One region of the Pseudomonas sp. S1(2024) genome, then DNA from elsewhere that is predicted to be linked to it. Evidence: predicted binding sites of a transcription regulator. Region 1 holds the regulator's gene; the other holds the start of a gene.
What was found. Region 1 encodes FliA, which starts transcription of late flagellar genes. Its sites were predicted from a motif close to CTAAAGTTTNNNNNNNNNNNGCCGNTAA; they were not measured.

Region 1 (7,454 bases):
CCTTGGCCTGCTGGCCGGTGGTGGCGCGTACCTGGTGTGGAAGAAGCAGCAGAAGGCCAAGGCGCAGGCGCTGCAGGAAGCGCAGCGCCAGCAGGACCTGCTGCCATCGCCACAACGCGCGCTGGAAACCAAGGAGCTGGGCTGGGATGACGTCACGCCGATCGACATGATTGGCCTGGAGGTCGGCTACCGGCTGATCCCGCTGGTCGATCGCAACCAGGGTGGCCAATTGCTGGCGCGAATCAAGGGCGTGCGCAAGAAGCTGTCGCAGGACCTGGGCTTCCTCATGCCCACCGTGCACATCCGCGACAACCTTGACCTGCAGCCCAGCGCCTATCGCCTGACCCTGATGGGGGTGATCCTGGCCGAAGCCGAGATCTACCCGGATCGCGAACTGGCAATCAACCCGGGGCAGGTGTTCGGTACTCTCAACGGCATTGCCGCACGCGATCCGGCGTTCGGCCTGGAGGCCGTGTGGATTGATGTCGGCCAGCGTTCCCAGGCGCAGTCGCTGGGCTACACCGTGGTCGATGCCAGTACCGTGGTGGCTACGCACCTGAACCAGATTCTGCAGAAGCACTGCCACGAGCTGATCGGCCATGAAGAGGTCCAGCAACTGCTGCAGGTGTTGGCCAAGGCATCGCCTAAACTTGCAGAAGAGCTGGTGCCGGGTGTCATTTCGTTGTCGGGCCTGCTCAAGGTGCTGCAGGCGCTGTTGTCGGAGCAGGTGCCCGTACGCGATATCCGCAGTATCGCCGAGGCGATCGCTAACAACGCCGGCAAGAGTCAAGATACCGCCGCGCTAGTGGCGGCGGTGCGCGTCGGATTGTGTCGCGCCATCGTGCAAAGCATTGTCGGCGTTGAGTCGGAGCTGCCAGTGATTACCCTGGAGCCAAGGTTGGAACAGATTTTGCTCAATAGTCTGCAAAGGGCCGGGCAAGGTCAGGAAGACGGTGTTCTTCTGGAACCGAGCATGGCCGAGAAGCTGCAGCGTTCGTTGATCGAGGCGGCCCAGCGCCAGGAAATGCAGGGCCAACCGGCCATCCTCCTGGTCGCCGGCCCGATCCGCGCCATGCTGTCGCGTTTCGGTCGTCTGGCTGTACCGAATTTGCATGTTCTGGCGTATCAGGAAATACCGGACAACAAGCAAGTCACCATCGTTGCCACCGTGGGCCCTAACGGCTGAGGTAGGGGATAATGCAAGTTAAGCGATTTTTCGCCGCCGATATGCGTCAGGCCATGAAGCTGGTCCGTGATGAGCTGGGCGCCGATGCCGCCATCATCGGCAACCGTCGCATCGCCGGCGGTGTCGAACTGACGGCCGCGCTGGACTACAAGCTGTCTGCCCTGGCCCCGCGTGTGCCCAACGCCGAACTGGAAGAAGAGCTGCGCAAGACCCATACGCGCATCGCCACTGCCCAGGCCGAACTGGATCATCGTCATGACAGCAGCGACAACAACCGCCAATTGTTCGCCGGGCAGTCGCTGACCGCCGCCGAGCCGTTGATCGAACCGCACATCGATGCGCCCGAGGCCGCTGCGCCAGCCCCTGCGTCGGCGCCGGTCGATCCGCGCCTGTTCGATGCCATGCGCTCCGAGCTTTCGGGCCTGCGCGAGCTGCTGGAAGTGCAGCTCGGCTCGCTGGCCTGGAACCAGCTGCAAGGCAGCAAGCCGCAGCAGGCCACCGTCTGGCGCCGGCTGCAGCGCATCGGTCTGTCCGGGCCGATCGCCCGTGAGCTGCTGGACCTGACCGCCGAGATCGACGAGCCACGCCAGGCCTGGCGCATGTTGCTGGCGCATCTGGCGCGGATGATCGAAATCCCCGAGGTCGAGCCGATCGAAGAGGGTGGGGTGATCGCCATGGTCGGCCCGGCCGGCATGGGCAAGACCACCACCCTGGCCAAGCTGGCCGCCCGCTACGTGCTCAAGTACGGCGCGCAGAACCTGGCGCTGGTGAGCATGGACAGCTTCCGCATCGGCGCCCAGGAGCAGCTCAAGACCCTGGGCCGCATCCTTAACGTGCCTGTGACCTACGTCGACCCGGGCCAGTCGCTGGCCGCGGCGCTGGAGCCGCTGCTGCGCAAGCGCGTGGTGCTGATCGATACCGCTGGCCTGCAGGCCAGTGACCCGGCCCTGCGCATGCAACTTGAAACCCTGGCCGGGCGTGGCATTGCTGCGAAGAACTACCTGGTGCTGGCCACCACCAGCCAGAAGCAGGTGCTGACTGCTGCCTACCACAGCTACAAGCGCTGCGGCCTGGCTGGTTGCATCCTGACCAAACTCGATGAAACGGCGAGCCTTGGCGATGTGCTGAGCCTTGCCATCAGTCATGAACTGCCAGTGGCCTACCTGACCGATGGGCCGCGCATTCCTGACGACCTGCACCTGCCTCGGGGGCACCAGTTGGTCACCCGCGCGGTCAATGTGCAGCAGCAGGACGAGCCCAGCGAAGAGGCCATGGCCGACATGTTCGCTGATCTCTATCACAACCCACGGCGAGCGGGTTGATGATGAAGTGTGTGCAAGGTAGCTATGCCAAAGGGTACGCAGAATTGCCCTACGTGTGGCCTGAGTCCCAGCGAGACAAGGTAAAGAACAGACATGGGTAGCATGCATCCCGTACAGGTGATCGCCGTGACCGGTGGCAAAGGTGGCGTCGGCAAGACTAACGTTTCAGTGAACCTGTCCCTGGCGCTGGCCGAGCTTGGCCGCAGGGTCATGCTGCTCGACGCCGACCTGGGCCTGGCCAATGTCGACGTGCTGCTGGGCCTTACCCCCAAGCGGACCCTGGCCGATGTCATCGAAGGGCGCTGCGAATTGCGCGACGTGATGTTGCAGGGCCCCGGTGGTGTGCGCATCGTACCGGCTGCCTCGGGCACGCAGAGCATGGTGCACCTGGCCCCGGCCCAGCATGCCGGGCTGATCCAGGCGTTCAGCGAAATTGGCGACAACCTCGACGTGCTGGTGATCGACACCGCGGCGGGTATCGGTGATTCGGTGGTCAGCTTCGTCCGCGCGGCACAGGAGGTGCTGCTGGTGGTATGCGACGAACCCACCTCGATCACCGACGCCTACGCCCTGATCAAGCTGCTCAACCGCGACTACGGCATGAACCGTTTCCGCGTGCTGGCCAACATGGCGCAGAGCCCGCAGGAAGGCCGTAACCTGTTCGCCAAGCTGACCAAGGTCACCGACCGTTTCCTCGACGTTGCCCTGCAGTATGTGGGCGCTGTGCCGTATGACGAGTGCGTGCGCAAGGCGGTGCAGAAGCAGCGTGCCGTGTACGAAGCTTTCCCACGGTCCAAGTGCGCGCTGGCCTTCAAGGCGATAGCCCAGAAGGTCGACAGCTGGCCGCTGCCGGCCAACCCGCGTGGCCATCTGGAGTTCTTTGTCGAGCGTCTGGTGCAACCCACCAGCGCGGGTCCAGTGCTATGAACGCCAGCGGTTTCAAGATGTACAGCCGAGCGTCGAAAGACGCCCAGTACGAGCTGATCGAACGCTACGCCCCGCTGGTCAAGCGCATTGCCTACCACCTGCTGGCGCGGTTGCCGGCCAACGTGCAGGTCGAGGACCTGATCCAGGCCGGCATGATCGGCCTGCTGGAAGTAGCCAACAAATACGACGCCAGCAAGGGCGCCAGCTTTGAAACCTACGCCGGCATCCGCATTCGCGGGGCCATGCTCGATGAAGTGCGCAAGGGCGACTGGGCACCGCGTTCGGTGCACCGCAACACCCGCATGGTCAGCGACGCGATGCGTGCGGTTGAAGCCAGAACCGGGCGTGACGCTAAAGATCATGAAGTTGCTGCCGAACTCCAATTGAGTCTCGATGATTACTACGGGATCTTGAACGATACCTTGGGCAGCCGCCTGTTCAGCTTCGACGACCTGTTGCAGGACGGCGAGCACGAAGGGCTGCATGAGGATGGCGCCAGTGGCCAGGTAGAACCTGCGCGTGGCCTGGAGGACGAGCGCTTCCAGGTCGCCCTGACCGAGGCCATCGCCAACCTGCCGGAGCGTGAGCGCCTGGTGCTGGCGCTGTACTACGACGAAGAGCTGAACCTCAAGGAAATCGGTGAGGTGCTGGGGGTCAGCGAGTCGCGGGTCAGCCAGTTGCACAGCCAGTGTGCCGCGCGCCTGCGCAGCCGCCTGGGGGAATGGCGGGCGCGTTGAGCCCGCTGTCGTTGCAGTCGTTTTCTACGTTGTACCGAATTGTGAATGCGCGCTCGGGGCCGAGCGCGTTTGAGACTGCTTGGAGGTCTACTTGAACAAAGACATGAAAATCCTCATCGTTGACGACTTTTCGACGATGCGGCGGATCATCAAGAACCTGTTGCGTGACCTGGGCTTCACCAACACCGAAGAAGCCGATGACGGCACCACGGCGCTGCCGATGCTGGAGAACGGCCACTACGACTTCCTGGTGACCGACTGGAACATGCCTGGCATGTCCGGCATCGACCTGCTGCGTAAAGTGCGTGCCAGCGACAAGCTGAAGAGCATGCCGGTACTGATGGTGACCGCCGAAGCCAAGCGCGACCAGATCATCGAAGCGGCCCAGGCCGGCGTCAATGGTTACGTGGTCAAGCCGTTCACCGCCCAGGTGCTCAAAGAAAAGATCGAGAAGATCTTCGAACGCGTCAACGGCTGAGTCACGTCAGGGGGCGCGCCATGGATTCATCACAAACGTCTTTGGGCGAGTTCGAATCGACCCTGAAGAAGCATGCCCAGGAGCTGGTCGAAAGCCTGGAGCGGGGCCGTTTCGGCGAGGCGGTGCAGCTGATTCATGAGCTGAACCAGACCCGCGACCGCGGCCTGTACCAGGAAGTCGGCAAGCTGACCCGCGAGCTGCACAGTGCCATCGTCAGTTTCCAGATCGACCCGACCATGCCGCAGGCCGAGGAGGTGTCGCAGATTACCGACGCCACCGAGCGCCTGTCTTACGTGGTCAGGCTTACCGAGGGCGCGGCCAACCGCACCATGGACCTGGTCGAGGAAAGCACCCCGGTGCTCAACGATTTGGCCAGCGAGGCACAGGCACTGAGCGCCGACTGGCAGCGTTTCATGCGCCGTGAAGTGGCTGCGCCGGAGTTCCGTGACCTGGTCAAACGCATCGACAGTTTCCTGACGCACAGCGCCGAGGGCAACCGCAAGGTCGCCGGGCACCTCAACGACATTCTGCTGGCCCAGGACTATCAGGACCTGACCGGCCAGGTGATCAAGCGCGTCACCACCCTGGTCACCGAGGTGGAAAGCAACCTGCTCAAACTGGTGCTGATGGCCAGCCAGGTCGACCGCTTCGCGGGCATCCAGCATGACCACGATCAGCTGCGCGCAGAAAAAGATCGAGAAAAACATCCGACTCGGGGTGAAGGTCCGCAGATTCATGCCGATAAGCGTGAAGACGTCGTGTCCGGTCAGGACGATGTCGATGATCTGCTGTCCAGCCTGGGTTTTTAAGGAGCACGTTTGATGAGCTTCGGCGCCGATGAAGAAATCCTCCAGGATTTCCTGGTAGAAGCCGGCGAAATTCTTGAGCAACTGTCCGAGCAACTGGTCGAGCTGGAAAGCCGGCCCGACGATGCCGACCTGCTCAATGCGATCTTTCGCGGTTTCCACACTGTAAAAGGGGGCGCCGGCTTCCTTCAGCTGAACGAGCTGGTGGAGTGCTGCCATATCGCCGAGAACGTGTTCGACGTCCTGCGCAAAGGTGAGCGCCGGGTCGACGCGGAACTGATGGATGTGGTGCTCGAGGCACTGGACACGGTCAACAGCATGTTTGGCCAGGTGCGCGAGCGCGCCGAAGTGACCCCGGCTACCCCCGAGCTTTTGGCGGCGCTGTCGCGCCTGGCCGAGCCGGGGGGCGCCGTGGCCGTTGAAGCGCCTGCCGCCGCAGCACCGGCACCGGTTGCCGAAGCGCCTGCCGAGGAGCAGGACATCACCGACAGCGAGTTCGAACAGCTGCTCGATTCGCTCGATGCGGTCAAGGCGCAAGCTGCGGCCGACGAGCAGATGCAGGGCGAGACCGTGAGCGGCGAAGGTGACGAAATCACCGACGCCGAGTTCGAGTCGCTGCTCGACCAGTTGCACGGCAAAGGCCAGTTCAGCCCCGAGGTTGCCGCGCAGCCGGTTGCCAGCGCGCCGGAAGTGGCCAGCGACGAAATTACCGACGCCGAATTCGAATCGCTGCTGGACCAGTTGCATGGCAAGGGTACCTTCCAGGCCGATGCCTTGCCCGGTGCCAAGGCGCCGGCGCCTGCTGCAACTGACACCAGTGCAGCCAGCGATGAAATCAGCGAGCACGAGTTCGAGGCGCTGCTGGACCAGTTGCACGGCAAAGGCAAGTTTGGCGGCGACGTGGCCGCCGTCGAAGCCCCGGCTGCAACCAAGGTGCAAGCGCCGGCTGCGGCCAAGGCCGACTGCCAGCCTGTGGCCAAGCCAGCAGCAGCTACTGCTCCGGCACCGGCGCCGGCGCCTGCCAGCAAACCTGCCGCAGCACCCCGCGCCCCGGCCCCGGCCGCCGACAAGCATGGCGCCAGCGAAGCGGAAACCACCGTGCGGGTCGATACCGCGCGCCTGGACGAGATCATGAACATGGTCGGCGAACTGGTGCTGGTGCGTAACCGTCTGGTGCGCCTGGGCCTTAACAGCGGTGACGAGGCCATGTCCAAGGCCGTGTCCAACCTCGACGTGGTCACCGCCGACCTGCAGACCGCGGTGATGAAAACCCGCATGCAGCCGATCAAGAAAGTCTTCGGCCGCTTCCCGCGCCTGGTGCGTGACCTGGCCCGCCAGCTCAAGAAAGAAATCAACCTGGAGCTGGTCGGCGAAGAGACCGACCTCGACAAGAACCTGGTCGAGGCCCTGGCCGACCCGTTGGTGCACCTGGTGCGCAACGCCGTCGACCATGGCGTGGAGATGCCCGAGGAGCGTGAAGCCTCCGGCAAGGCGCGTACCGGCCGCGTGGTGCTGTCGGCCGAGCAGGAAGGCGACCACATCCTGCTGTCGATCTCCGACGACGGCAAGGGCATGGACCCTAACATCCTGCGCGCCAAGGCCGTGGAAAAGGGCCTGATGGACAAGGATGCCGCCGAGCGCCTGAGCGAGTCGGACTGCTACAACCTGATCTTCGCCCCGGGCTTCTCGACCAAGACCGAGATTTCCGACGTGTCCGGTCGTGGTGTGGGCATGGACGTGGTGAAGACCAAGATCTCCCAGCTCAACGGCTCGATCAACATCTTCTCGGCCAAGGGCCAAGGCTCGAAGATCGTCATCAAAGTGCCGCTGACCCTGGCGATCATGCCCACCCTGATGGTGATGCTGGGCAACCAGGCGTTTGCCTTCCCGCTGGTCAACGTCAACGAGATCTTCCACCTCGACCTGTCGCGCACCAACGTGGTCGACGGCCAGGAAGTGGTGATCGTACGCGACAAGGCGCTGCCGCTGTTCTACCTC
Region 2 (7,454 bases), on a different contig from region 1:
GCCTTGATGGCGCTCAGCAGTTCGGTGAGTTCCTGCTGCTTGCACACATACCCCGCCGCCCCCGCCTGCATGCAGCGCATCGAGAAGTTGCCGGGGGCCTGCGATGTCAGCACCAGCACCTTGCTGCCCGGACTGAAGGCCGTCATGCGGGTGATTACTTCCAGGCCATCCAGCTTGGGGATGCCGATATCGAGCACCACGATATCCGGCAGGTGTTGCCGTGTCAGTTGCAGCGCAGCCACTCCGTTGTCGGTTTCCGCCACGACGTCATACCCATGCCGCTCCATCAGCATGCGTACGGCCAGGCGTATGACCGGATGATCATCCACGATAAGCACTTTATTCATGCGATATCCATTCATTGCTTTTGCTTTGGCCCGCCAAGATAACCTACAGAGCGCCTGCTGGCGCGGTGATTTACCGGCGAAATATATGAACAGATGGAACCTACAACACTTACAGAAATTTCCTACACTCAACTGATGTACTTGTAACAATCAAATTCCCTGTTACCGAATGAACGGTATCACCGGCCTGTAAAAGTGCACCAGTTGAAAACCGGCCGATACCTCGGGAAATATTCAATTCAAATGCCTGAACAGGCAACGCCACCAGGATTTCGAGCGATTATTCTCACCCGGGAAACAATCCAGTCTTTAGTTGAGCAGCGCCGTAAGGCAAAGATGTGCAAAATCGCTGGAGACGACCCATATGCACCAAGTACAACCTGTCGCCCCGCTGACGATCATTGCCATCTTCGCAGGGATTATCGAAGCCTCCGCCCTTGCCACATTGCCGTTTCTCAGCGAGTCCAGTCAAAAGCTCTATACTTGGTTCCTGGTGGGCTTCCCATTCTTCCTGACGGCACTGTTCTTCCTCACGCTAAACTTCAATTACAAGTCGTTCTACGACCCGTCGCCAAACAGGACGCCAAACGACAACACATCGACACCGAGTGATGTGGCAAAGCATGCAATTCCCGGTAGTACCGGCGAAGCGCTGCAGGGCGAGCCTGTCACGTTCATGTTTTCCGGCCCCGATGCCTATCGCATGATGGAGCAGCAATTGCTGTCCGCCCTCGCCCAACCGCCTCAGCAATCTCGCACCTGGCGCTTTTGCAACCTGGACAGACGCCAGTGCGCGCAACTATCGATCAGCGCGCTTGATGAACAGGTGGCAAACGACGGCCACTGATTCCACAGAAAAAAAAACCCCGGCCTGAGCCGGGGTTCTTGCTGCACATGACGGCAATCAGAGCAGCGAGCGGCCCTTGTTGGCAGCAATGCGCATACGCAGGGCGTTGAGCTTGATGAAGCCAGCTGCATCCGCCTGGTTGTAGGCGCCGCCATCTTCCTCGAAGGTAGCGATGTTGGCGTCGAACAGCGAGTCGTCCGACTTGCGGCCGACAACGGTGACGTTGCCCTTGTACAGCTTCAGGCGTACCACGCCGTTCACGTTGACCTGCGAAGCGTCGATCATCTGTTGCAGCATCAGACGCTCCGGGCTCCACCAGTAGCCGGTGTAGATCAGGCTGGCGTACTTCGGCATCAGCTCATCCTTCAGGTGAGCGACTTCGCGGTCCAGGGTGATCGACTCGATGGCACGGTGGGCCTTGAGCATGATGGTGCCACCAGGGGTCTCGTAGCAACCGCGCGACTTCATGCCGACGTAACGGTTCTCGACGATATCCAGACGGCCGATGCCATTGGCACCACCGATACGGTTCAGGTCGGCCAGGACGGTGGCCGGAGTCTTCTCGACACCGTCGATGGCAACGATGTCACCGTTGCGGTAGGTCAGCTCGATGTAGGTAGCCTGATCCGGGGCGTTCTCAGGCGAGACACTCCAGCGCCACATGTCTTCTTCGTGCTCGGTCCAGGTATCTTCCAGGACACCGCCTTCGTAGGAGATGTGCAGCAGGTTGGCGTCCATCGAGTACGGCGACTTCTTCTTGCCGTGGCGCTCGATCGGGATGCCGTGCTTCTCGGCGTAGTCCATCAGCTTCTCGCGGGACAGCAGGTCCCACTCACGCCATGGGGCGATTACCTTGACGCCTGGCTTCAGCGCGTAGGCACCCAATTCGAAACGCACCTGGTCGTTGCCTTTGCCGGTGGCGCCGTGGGAAATGGCGTCGGCGCCGGTTTCGTTGGCAATTTCGATCAGGCGCTTGGCGATCAGCGGACGGGCGATGGAAGTACCCAGCAGGTACTCGCCCTCGTAGACGGTGTTGGCGCGGAACATCGGGAACACGAAATCACGCACGAATTCTTCGCGCAGGTCGTCGATGTAGATCTCTTTAACGCCCATTGCCTGGGCCTTGGCACGAGCCGGCTCGACCTCTTCGCCCTGCCCCAGGTCAGCGGTGAAGGTCACCACTTCGCAGTTGTAGGTATCCTGCAGCCACTTGAGAATCACCGAAGTATCAAGGCCGCCGGAATACGCCAGTACGACCTTTTTTACGTCCGCCATGCCATCACTCCACGGGGTTGTACGGAAAGGGATCGATTCTAACGACGTTACGGATAAATTTACAGTGGGGCGACAGCTTCTGACGACAAAGCGACAAGAAGTTTCGGAAGGGCGACTTACCGTCGGAAATTATGAAATGCCGTGTGGGAGCAGCCTTCAGGACTTGGCAGGTGTTGCCTCAGGGGCCTTTTCGACAGGCTTCTCAACCGGCTTCTCGATTACCGCAACCCTATCCAGTTCGATATTCACCCGACGATTACGCGCCCGGTTGGCAGCACTGTTGTTCTTGGCCAATGGGTAACGCTCGCCATGGAAACGCACGGTAATCTGCTCTTCCGGAACGCCATGGGCCTTGAGGTAGTCGGCTACCGCCAGTGCCCGGCGGCGCGACATGTCGCGATTGGTCAGGCGATTGCCACTGTTGTCGGAGTGGCCGTTGAGCTCTACATGGTTAACGGTCGGGTCAGCCTTGATGTAGTCGAGGATCACGTCCAGCCGTGCCTTGGCCGCGCCATCCAGCTCGAAGCCTCCCCCGGGGAAGCCCACCTGGGTCTGACGCACCTGATCGTAGTTCATCGGCAGCAGCTTGCCGGCACAGGCCTGATAGTCGTTGTAGGCCTTGGCGAAGCTGACCGGCAGCACACGCACTTCCATCGGCCTGCCCGCCTCGCCGGCATAATTGCGTACCACCGTGCTGCGCCCATCGAGCAGGCCGTTGATCAGGCGACTGGCCTGGCCCTGGGACGAACTGAACAACACCCCGGTACGGGCCATGCGCACGCTGCCCAGATTGATGTCGCTGCGCCCAGGCTGCCACGGCGCAGCAGCTGCCAGCAATGTGGCCGTGCCCGCCCCCAGTACGTTGCTGTCCGAGCGCAACTGGAACACCGGCTGCTCGCCCGCGCGGCGCACGAACTCGCCACTGCCGAAACCGTCGATCGGCTGGATCAGCCGGCATTCGAACTGGTCACCCTCGACCTTCCAGGCAATGTTTTCCATGCGCGTCTGGAAGGTCAGCGCACCGGCCGGCAGGCTGGCGAACAGGGTCAACAGGGCTAGGTAACGCTGGCGCACGGGCGGCTCCACAAATTCTGACGGCTTACCTGCAGGCTATCGGACGCCTGGCGGAAAACTTGATAGCCGTGCTCCACCCAGGGTTTTCCGGTAGCATTGGGGCTTGAGTTCGACCCGCCTGGAATCCCCAATGTCCGATCGCCTGACCCTCCTGCGTCCCGACGACTGGCACATCCATCTGCGCGATGGTGCCGTCCTGCCCCACACCGTTGGCGATGTGGCGCGTACTTTCGCCCGTGCCATCATCATGCCCAACCTGGTTCCGCCGGTACGCAATGCCGTAGAGGCCGGCGCCTACCGTGAGCGCATCCTGGCCGCCCGCCCGGCTGGCAGCCGCTTCGAGCCGCTGATGGTGTTGTACCTCACCGACCGCACCAGCCCCGAGGACATCCGCGCGGCCAAGGCCAGCGGTTTCGTGTATGCCGCCAAGCTGTACCCTGCTGGCGCCACCACCAATTCAGACTCGGGCGTGACCAGCATCGACAACATCTTCCCGGCCATCGAGGCGCTGGCGGAAGTTGGCATGCCGCTACTGGTGCATGGCGAAGTGACCCGTAGCGAGATCGACGTGTTCGACCGCGAGAAGCGCTTCATCGACGAGCATATGCGCCGCGTGGTCGAGCGCTTCCCGACACTGAAGGTGGTGTTCGAGCACATCACCACCAGCGATGCCGCGCAGTTCGTCACCGAGGCCCCGGCCAACGTCGGCGCGACCATCACCGCGCAGCACCTGCTGTACAACCGCAACCACATGCTGGTTGGCGGCATTCGCCCGCACTTCTACTGCCTGCCGATCCTCAAGCGCAACACCCATCAGGTGGCGTTGCTGGATGCGGCCACCAGCGGCAACCCGAAGTTCTTCCTGGGTACCGACTCGGCCCCACACGCCCGACACGCCAAGGAAGCCGCCTGCGGTTGCGCCGGTTGCTACACCGCCTACGCAGCCATCGAGATGTACGCCGAAGCGTTCGAGCAGCGTAACGCGCTGGACAAGCTGGAAGGCTTTGCCAGCCTGCACGGCCCGGCGTTCTACGGCCTGCCGGCAAACACCGACACCATTACCCTGGTCCGCGAAGAATGGACCGCCCCGGATAGCCTGCCGTTTGGCGAGCAGACCGTAGTCCCGCTGCGCGCCGGCGAAAAACTGCGCTGGCGCCTGCTGGAGGAAAACGCGTGAGCGAAGACCTCTACGAAGACGACCTCGACACCCAAGGCAGCAGCGGCTCGCGCCATCCGATGGCCGAGCGTTTCCGCGGCTATCTGCCGGTAGTGGTAGACGTTGAAACCGGCGGCTTCAACAGCGCTACCGATGCCCTGCTGGAAATTGCCGCAGTCACCATCGGCATGGACGAAAAGGGCTTCCTGTTCCCCGAGCACACCTACTTCCACCGCGTGGAGCCATTCGAGGGCGCCAACATCGAGGCGGCCGCGCTGGAATTCACCGGGATCAAGCTGGACCACCCGCTGCGTATGGCAGTCAGCGAAGAAAGTGCGCTGACCGACATCTTCCGTGGCGTACGCAAGGCGCTCAAGGCCAATGGTTGCAAGCGGGCGATCCTGGTCGGCCACAACAGCAGCTTTGACCTGGGCTTCCTCAATGCGGCGGTGACGCGCAATGACCTGAAGCGCAACCCGTTCCACCCGTTCTCCAGCTTCGACACCGCTACCCTGGCGGGCCTGGCTTATGGCCAGACCGTACTGGCGCGGGCCTGCCAGAGCGCCGACATCGACTTCGACGGACGTGAGGCGCACTCGGCGCGCTATGACACCGAGAAGACGGCCGAGCTGTTCTGCGGCATCGTCAACCGCTGGAAAGAGATGGGCGGCTGGCGCGATTTCAACGATTGAGTTGAAAAAGCATTCGCGGGCATGCCCGCTCCCACAGGGATCGCACAATGGCTGAGGCCCGTGGGGTACCTGTGGGAGCGGGTTTACCCGCGAAGAGGCCGGCACAGGACGGCACAAAAAAACCGGCCACAAGGGCCGGTTTTTTCATGCGCTTGGCAATTACAGCTTGCCAGCGTTCTCGCTCAGGTAGGCAGCAACGCCTTCCGGCGAAGCGTTCATGCCTTTGTCGCCTTTTTTCCAGTTGGCAGGGCAGACTTCGCCGTGCTCTTCGTGGAATTGCAGGGCATCGACCAGACGCAGCAGCTCGTCCATGTTGCGGCCCAGTGGCAGGTCGTTGACGATCTGCGAACGGACAACACCGTTGGTGTCGATCAGGAAGGCACCACGGAAGGCCACGCCGCCTTCGGACTCGACGTCGTAGGCCTTGCAGATTTCGTGGGTCATGTCGGCAGCCAGGGTGTATTTGACCTGGCCGATACCGCCGTTGTTGACCGGGGTGTTACGCCAGGCGTTGTGGGTGAAGTGCGAGTCGATCGACACGCCGATCACTTCCACGTTGCGCGCCTGGAAGTCAGGGATGCGGTTGTCCAGGGCGATCAGCTCGGACGGGCAGACGAAGGTGAAGTCCAGCGGGTAGAAGAACACCAGGCCGTACTTGCCCTTGATGGCCGAAGCCAGGTTGAAGCTGTCGACGATCTCGCCGTTGCCCAGCACGGCCGGAACGGTGAAATCGGGGGCTTTCTTACCAACGAGTACGCTCATTGTAATCTCCTGATGAGGGTGAATAACCGTTTGCCGGGCCAGACGGGCTTGCCCGACATCCAACAAAGGCCGTCCATCATACACGGCTTCTGGTGACAGGCCGACTCCAACGACGAAGCAACCGCCGGTCGCTCAAGCACGGCCCTTTCAGAAACTCCTTTGACAAGCATTCTCATTAACATTAAGCTCCACTCCATCGAGCCCACCAACGATGGTCAGCCTTTATGTATGTGTGTCTTTGTGTCGGCGTTACCGACGGACAGATCCGCGATGCGATCTATGAAGGATGCTGCAGCTACAAGGAAGTGCGAGCCGCCACCAACGTCGCCAGCCAGTGCGGCAAATGTGCCTGCGTTGCCAAGCAGGTGGTCCGCGAGACCCTGACCGAGCTCCAGGTCAGCCAGGCAGCCCTGCCCTACCCCGTGGAATTTACCGCAGCCTGAAAACAAAGAATTCGAAGAACCGGACCTTGCGTCCGGTTTTTTTATGCCCGCAATTCAATAAGTTAGCGCTCCAACGCGGTTCACAAACATTCTTATTTCCATTAATTTTCACTTATTATTCAAGAACTTAGGTTTGACACACCTAAGTATCGGGCTCAAACTTCACTGTATTGGCACACTTCTACAGGGCAGGAACCCGACATGAAAGGCGACGTAAGCGTCATCCAGCATCTCAACAAGATCCTCGGAAACGAGCTGGTCGCGATCAACCAGTACTTCCTGCACGCACGCATGTACGAAGATTGGGGCCTGAACAAACTCGGCAAGCACGAGTACAAGGAATCCATCGACGAGATGAAGCACGCTGACAAACTGATCAAGCGTATTCTCTTCCTCGAAGGCATCCCCAACGTCCAGGACCTGGGCAAGCTGCTGATTGGCGAGCACACCAAAGAGATGCTCGAATGCGACCTGAAGATCGAACAGAAAGGCCTGGTCGACCTGAAAGCGGCCATCGCCCATTGCGAAACCGCTGGCGACTTTGGCTCGCGTGACATGCTCGAAGATATCCTCGAGTCCGAGGAAGAACACATCGACTGGCTGGAAACCCAGCTGGGGCTGATCGACAAGATTGGTATCGAGAACTACCTGCAGTCGCAGATGGGCGAAGAATAAATATTCGCTCCATAAAAAAACCCGCGATCAGCGGGTTTTTTCATGCTTGCCGGAAAATCAGGCCTCGGAAGCCTTGGCCTTGGCAGCCGCTTCCTTGATCAGGGTCTGCAGCTCACCCTTCTCGAACATTTCCAGCATGATGTCGCTGCCGCCGACCAGTTCACCGGCTACCCACAGCTGCGG

Region 2: the regulator FliA is predicted to act here: its motif matches at 3,580-3,607, upstream of ACLCGK_RS25420 (flagellar protein MotY).

Annotation. Positions count from the first base shown of each region.
Region 1 covers NZ_JBKGFP010000072.1:40,376-47,829, forward strand. The annotation lists gene flhA (flagellar biosynthesis protein FlhA) at 1-1,186, shown strand, start outside; gene flhF (flagellar biosynthesis protein FlhF) at 1,198-2,508, shown strand; gene fleN (flagellar synthesis regulator FleN) at 2,602-3,435, shown strand; gene fliA (RNA polymerase sigma factor FliA) at 3,432-4,172, shown strand; gene ACLCGK_RS20270 (chemotaxis response regulator CheY) at 4,276-4,650, shown strand; gene ACLCGK_RS20275 (protein phosphatase CheZ) at 4,671-5,459, shown strand; gene ACLCGK_RS20280 (chemotaxis protein CheA) at 5,472-7,454, shown strand, end outside.
Region 2 covers NZ_JBKGFP010000092.1:8,242-15,695, reverse strand. The annotation lists gene ACLCGK_RS25435 (response regulator transcription factor) at 1-347, opposite strand, end outside; gene ACLCGK_RS25430 (hypothetical protein) at 712-1,194, shown strand; gene ACLCGK_RS25425 (argininosuccinate synthase) at 1,252-2,469, opposite strand; gene ACLCGK_RS25420 (flagellar protein MotY) at 2,626-3,543, opposite strand; gene pyrC (dihydroorotase) at 3,674-4,720, shown strand; gene rnt (ribonuclease T) at 4,780-5,391, shown strand; gene ACLCGK_RS25405 (peroxiredoxin) at 5,551-6,153, opposite strand; gene ACLCGK_RS25400 (bacterioferritin-associated ferredoxin) at 6,378-6,596, shown strand; gene bfr (bacterioferritin) at 6,798-7,271, shown strand; gene grxD (Grx4 family monothiol glutaredoxin) at 7,329-7,454, opposite strand, start outside.